Pelagibaculum spongiae: one gene and its partner. The protein of the gene in region 1 interacts with the protein of each later gene in a pairwise test. Links are inferred from orthologs where the notes say so. Each region holds a gene or a part of one and is shown in the gene's direction. Other genes may lie near its edges.

Region 1 (3,311 bases):
TGGCGTGTGGGGGCTTTTGCTATCCTTGATTTTGCTCATCAGTCTACTGTTCTACGCTCTGTGGAGGTTGGAAATCACTACGGGTTATTTCGGCTGATCACTGCTGTTGTTGATTTCAGCAAACCAATCAGCCGGCCATTGTAGCAATCGCTGTCCAAGGTGCCAGTAGAGAAGTGCTTTTTACGGTTAATCTGATTGATTCAGCAGGATGGATTACTGATCAAAACGAATTCGATATAGTTACTCATTTTTGAGATCCTGCAAGAATGCTGGTTCTGCGACGAACTGTGGTGGGGTTACTTATTTTATGCAGGTTCACTTTTGCCTGATAGCGCAGGAGGCGCCATGAATGCTTTTCAATTAGCTCAAGCGGTGGGCGAACGCCTACAGCAAAAGAAACTGTTTTTAGTTACGGCGGAATCTTGCACCGGTGGTGGCATTGCCGATGCAGTTACCGCCGTTGCCGGTAGTTCTGGCTGGTTTGAGCGCGGTATTGTTACCTATTCCAATCAAGCCAAAAATCGTTACTTGCAAGTGCCGATGGATCTGATTGATCAGCATGATGCGGTTAGCCAACAAGTGGCTGCTGCTATGGCGCTTGGTGCTGCTGAGCGTAATAATGAAGTCTCGATTTCTGTCACGGGCTTAGCTGGCCCAGATGGTGGCAGTGAAAAAAAACCAGTAGGTACGGTTTGGTTTGGCTTCTCAATTAAAGGAAATGTTGTCACTATTTGTCAGCATTTTATAGGTGATCGTCAGGCAGTAAGAGCGCAGGCAGTAGTCTTTGCCTTGTCTCAACTGCTTAAGCAACTGGCTGACTAATCATCAGTTATTGGCCAACGACTAGTGATTGTTAGAAAATTTTATTTGCAAAGATTCTTTGCCAGACCAAAACAACTGTATTAACATACAGCAAAACGCACTGTTTATCAGAGGATGGTATGGACGATCAAAAACGTAAAGCGTTAGACATGGCACTCGGTCAAATTGACCGCCAATTCGGTAAAGGCTCAGTAATGCGCCTGGGCGAGGAACAGCGTAAAGCGATTCCTGCTATTTCTACCGGTTCTTTGGGTTTGGATGTTGCGCTGGGTATAGGCGGATTGCCTAAAGGCCGAGTAGTTGAAATCTATGGTCCGGAGTCTTCTGGTAAAACCACGCTGGCATTGCAAGCGATTGCTGAATCTCAAAAAACAGGCGGCACTTGTGCCTTTGTTGATGCCGAGCATGCGTTAGATCCAAACTACGCCGAAAAACTGGGTGTTAATGTCGATGAGTTACTGGTTTCTCAGCCAGATACCGGCGAGCAGGCATTAGAAATTACCGATATGTTGGTGCGCTCAGGTGCAGTAGATTTAGTGGTAATTGACTCGGTAGCGGCATTAACGCCAAAAGCTGAAATTGAAGGCGACATGGGTGATGCCCACGTCGGTTTACAAGCGCGTTTAATGTCACAAGCACTGCGTAAAATCACCGGCAGCATCAAGCAAGCGAACTGTATGGTTATCTTCATCAACCAGATTCGTATGAAAATCGGTGTCATGTTTGGCAGCCCAGAAACCACCAGTGGTGGTAACGCACTAAAATTCTACGCTTCAGTTCGTTTAGATATTCGTCGTATCGGCGCTATCAAGAAGGGCGATGAAGTACTGGGTAACGAAACCCGGGTTAAAGTTGTTAAGAACAAGGTAGCTCCTCCTTTCCGTCAGGCTGAATTCGATATTCTGTATGGCGAAGGTGTTTCCCGTGAAGGTGAAATCATCAGCATGGGCGCCAAGGAAGAGATCATCGAAAAGTCCGGTGCATGGTATAGCTATTCCGGTACTCGAATTGGCCAAGGTAAGGAAAATGTTCGTCAGTATCTGAAGGACAACCCTGAAACTGCCAACGAGATTGAACAGAAAATTCGTAAAAAACTGTTGGTTGATCCTTTGCAGGCAGAAGCAGATAAAAAACAGGCAGCAACTGACGCGAAAGCGGCAGCAGAAAAGCCAGCAGGTAAAGCTGCGCTTAAGGAAGTTGGCAAAAAAGGCTAACTTCCCGGCAGTGCGTTAATCTGCCAAATCCTCTGAGAAGCCGCGTTTGCATTACGATGCAAGCGCGGCTTTTTTTGTGGTTAAAACTTTTTATGGCTGAACATTGCACTGGTTAATGAGTTTTAGCTGGTGGATCAAATAATTAATTTGCATGAATAATCGTCTAGTTGATCGGTGGCAGCTAAAAAGTGCCTGAAGGTCGAAGCCTTGTTGTTGCTGCGTTATACTGCTGTGTCGAATATTTTCCCTGCTGAGGATTTCTGTAGCACTATGGAAGATCAGGATATCCGGGTAAGGGCAATTGGTTTGCTCTCACGACGGGAGCATTCATTAAAAGAGCTGCAACAAAAGTTGTTAGCTAAAGGTGCCGACCCCGACGCATTGAAGCCAGTGCTGGAGTGGGTAGTAGCCGAAAATTATCAAAGCGATCAGCGTTATTGTGAAATGTTGGTGCGCAATCGTTGTGACGCTGGCTATGGCATGATGCGAATCCGCCAAGAGTTGTCAGTAAAAGGTATTGATAGAGAGTTAGCTGGTGAAGTGCTGGAAAGTTTGCAGCCCGACTGGTGTGACATTGCGTATCAGCAACTCCTGAAAAGGTTTGGCGAAAATTGGCAAGTGGGGCATGATGCCCGCAAGGTTCAAGCCTTTTTAGCTCGACGTGGATTTGATTCTTCTCAAGTAAAGGTTGCCATGCATCGGCAGCAAGATTGGTAGGTTAGAGGATTAGATGGATAACCGTTTTGTAAGTAGCGCAGATCTGCGTGAAGCTTTCCTGAATTATTTCGAAGAGCGTGGTCACCAGCGTGTGCCATCCAGTCCTTTGGTTCCGGGCAATGACCCGACCTTGCTGTTTACCAATGCTGGCATGGTGCAGTTTAAGGACGTTTTCTTGGGTGATGATATTCGTAACTACACCCGGGCGACGACTTCCCAGCGTTGTGTGCGTGCCGGTGGCAAGCATAACGATCTGGATAACGTCGGTTATACCGCGCGTCATCACACCTTCTTTGAAATGATCGGCAATTTTAGTTTTGGTGATTACTTTAAGCGTGAAGCGATTCAATACGCTTGGGACTTTTTGACCAAAGAAATGGGCCTGCCACAAGAAAAATTGTGGATCACCGTTTATGAAGATGACCAAGAAGCTGAAGATATTTGGCTAAAGGAAATGGGCGTTTCCGCTGAGCGTTTTTCTCGCTGCGGTGCCAAGGACAACTTCTGGTCAATGGGCGATACCGGCCCTTGCGGACCTTGTTCTGAAATTTTCTATGA
Region 2 (3,156 bases), on another replicon or contig:
AAGGTCGTAAGGTCGTTAAACTCAAACCACAAATTCGAGTTCGCCCAATCGATAGCGCTATTCCAAGCATTCCACTAGAAGATATTCAGCCTTACCTAGTGGGCGCAGTGGTGATGAGCGATAAAGAAATTGCCAATGCCGCACATTTGGTCGCTGGCCGCGAAAAGAACTTTTACATGTCGACTTCACAGAAGGGTTATGTAAAAGGTTTGGTTGATACCGATAATCGGGGCTATTCAATTTACCGTCCAGGTGTTGAATATAAAGACCCTGAGACGGGTGAAGTGCTTGGTCGTGAAATGGTTTACGTTGCTCAAGCAACGGTAGTTCGTGGTGGTGACTTAGTTACTGTGCGAATTAATGCCTCGAAGATCGAAGCTAAGCCGGGCGATATTATCGTTCCAGCATTGGCACAGCATATCCGTCCTTACTATCAGCCCCATACAGCTAATGCAGATTTGAACGGTCGAATCCTTTCAGTTTACGGCGGCAATAAGTTGATTGGTCAGCACAATGTGATTGTTCTGAGCAAGGGTGAAAATGACGGTATGGAAGCGGGCCATGTATTCGCTCTACACCAGGTTGGTGACACGGTGAAAGATCCACTAACTCGTGAAAAAACTAAGTTACCTGATGAAGAAGCCGGTGTTGCTATGGTATTCCGTACTTTCGATCGGGTGAGCCTTGCGCTGGTAATGAAAGCAGAACGTCCAATGCACGTGAATGACCGTTTTGCTAAGCCATAAGTAACGAAAAGAGATAACCAATGATCGGCGAACATGGATGTTCTGCTGATGAGGTACGGGCCAGACTGGCGTTAATACAATGCGCTGGGATTGGCCCGTTAACTTATCTGGCACTAATAAAAACCTTTGGTGATGCACTTACCGCAGTCCAAGCTGACAGCGCTCAATTACGTGCTGAGCAGTGTTCGGAAAAACTGGTACGGCTGTTGCTCAAAACTCAACTGAGTTCTGCCGATCCGGTACTGGAAAAAATCCAGCAATCGAAGCTTTCCCTATTACTTCATGATCAAGATGGTTACCCGCGTGCGCTGGGTGCTTTAACCGATTTGCCGCCTTTGCTGTTTGCCCGAGGTAATAGTGAGCTACTTAATCAGCCGCAGCTTGCAGTAGTTGGCAGTCGAAAAGCCAGTAAGGCGACCCGAGATCTCACCACCCAAATAGCCGAAGAAATTGCCCTGCACGGATTGGTTATTACCAGTGGCCTAGCGCTGGGTGTTGATGCTGCTGCACATTCGGGAGCAGTGCAGGCGAGAAAGCCCACGATTGCGGTGATGGGAACCGGTGTTGATGTGATTTACCCGGCGCGCCACCAAGCGCTAGCAGAACAAATTTTGCAAAATGATGGTGTATTAGTTTCTGAATTTATCCCTGGCACCAAACCTTTTCCGGCTAACTTTCCTAAACGAAATCGAATTATTTCTGGTTTATCGCTAGGTGTTCTAGTGGCTGAAGCTGCAGAAAAAAGCGGCTCTTTGATAACTGCGGCCCATGCATTGAATCAGGGGCGTGAAGTGATGGCACTTCCTGGGCCAGCATGGAATCCAGCCTATGCCGGTAATAACCGATTAATTCAACAAGGCGCGATGCTGGTTTTAAATAGTAGGGATGTTTTAGAAACCTTGGAATGGCAGCAGATGAGTGCCGCTGAAAACCAACCAATTTCCAATGAAGATTCCCAGCAACAAGTACTGGCTGAAGAAGAAGCCAAAGTCTTGAAATGCCTGACAGACCAGGTGTCGGCAATCGATCAGATCATTGAGCTATGCGGATTGACGGCGGGCGTGGTTTCCTCCATCCTTCTCACCCTTGAGCTGAGGGGATTAATTATTGCAACACCCGGCGGCTTTTATCGCGCTCCCGCAAGTTATTTCTGAAGGAACTCTATGCTCGACGTCTTAATGTATTTGTTTGATCACTTTATGGAAAGTGAATCTGGATGGCACCCGGTACATGACCAGTTAATTCAAGAATTAGAACAGGCCGGATTTCCAGGAAAAGACATTCGACATGCCCTTGATTGGATTGATGGGCTAGACAGCTACGGCCAACAAGCCATGCTGGGTTCTTCGGTTGCGTTAAATAGCGTGCGTATTTTTAATGGTTATGAACAGCAGCGACTGGATACAGAATCCCGTGGCATGCTGGTGTTTCTCGAGCAAGAAGGTGTGCTGGACCCAGCGATTCGTGAAATGGTAATGGATCGTTTAATGGCGTTTGACGGCTCTTTGGATGTTGAGCATGTTAAATGGGCCGCTTTATTAGTGTTATGTTCAATTCCAGGGCAGGAAGCCGCATTAGCGTGGATGGAAGACATGGTGTTTGAAGGCCGCGAATTATTAATGCAGTAATCGCCAAATAAGCGAAGCTGTTTTAATTGTTTTGACGTGGTTGCTGTGGAGTAAACCGTTGTGAAGGATATTCCTGAAGTCTGCCCTGAGTGTGCCAAGCCATTGCATTGGCGATCGGGTGCTGGCGGACATTTTCTCGGCTGTACCGGTTATCCCGAGTGCAGTTTTCTGATTTACCCCCAAGGCGGTGATCCTGAATTATTTCATCAGCAGATAGATACCAGCAGTAATTGTCCAGAATGTGGCGGTGAATTGCAGGTTAAATCTGGTCGTTATGGAAAATTCATTGGCTGCGCTAATTACCCACAATGTAAGCACATAGATTCTGTGCATAAACCCAAAGAAACCGGTATTGCCTGCCCCAAGTGCAAAAAAGGTGCTTTGGTTGAACGTAGCTCACGCCATGGAAAAATTTTCTGGTCGTGTAGTGAATTTCCTGAGTGCAAATATAGCGTTTGGGATCATCCGGTTGATCAGAGTTGCCCGGAATGTAGCTGGCCAGTGATGCTGCTAAAAGACCACAAAAGCCGTGGTAAAGAATTAGTCTGTGCCAGAAAAATCTGTAAGTATCGTCAAGCGGTAGATTTAAGTGCCAGTGAAGCTGGCGAGGCATAACTAGGCGGAAGTTAGTGAAATGAAAATGCCGAGTAGATCCGCACTTGAGTGGGTCGCCAGTCACCATAAATTTAGTATTGAACGAGCAGTTGCTGCGTTGTATCGCGGTGAGTTAATTGCCTATCCGACAGAATCTGTTTTTGGATTGGGTTGTAACCCGTTTGATG

What was found.
Region 2: the proteins of recA (region 1) and dprA interact in binary tests that used the Bacillus subtilis proteins (3 or more experiments, as listed by UniProt). The link is inferred for Pelagibaculum spongiae from one-to-one orthologs.

The regions. Positions count from the first base shown.
Region 1 is NZ_QDDL01000003.1:432,084-435,394, reverse strand. What follows is about bases 1-2,988. They hold recA (recombinase RecA), read left to right. Parts: upstream 1-941; coding sequence 942-2,036; downstream 2,037-2,988. Other genes in these bases: alaS (alanine--tRNA ligase), read left to right, coding at 2,767-2,988; DC094_RS10840 (regulatory protein RecX), read left to right, coding at 2,211-2,753; DC094_RS10850 (CinA family protein), read left to right, coding at 346-822; mutS (DNA mismatch repair protein MutS), read right to left, coding at 1-39. Outside these bases: more of alaS, read left to right, coding at 2,989-3,311. UniProt on the Bacillus subtilis protein: Multifunctional protein involved in homologous recombination, DNA repair and competence.
Region 2 is NZ_QDDL01000005.1:58,704-61,859, reverse strand. Bases 1-2,833 are described here. They hold dprA (DNA-processing protein DprA), read left to right. Parts: upstream 1-766; coding sequence 767-1,900; downstream 1,901-2,833. Other genes in these bases: DC094_RS12765 (DNA topoisomerase family protein), read left to right, coding at 2,435-2,833; DC094_RS12770 (Smg family protein), read left to right, coding at 1,910-2,374; DC094_RS12780 (LysM peptidoglycan-binding domain-containing protein), read left to right, coding at 1-746. Outside these bases: more of DC094_RS12765, read left to right, coding at 2,834-2,989; L-threonylcarbamoyladenylate synthase type 1 TsaC, read left to right, coding at 3,009-3,156. UniProt on the Bacillus subtilis protein: Protein that helps load RecA onto ssDNA during transformation. Binds cooperatively to circular ssDNA, is able to bridge different segments of DNA. Favors the loading of RecA onto SsbA- or SsbB-coated ssDNA and formation of RecA-DNA filaments.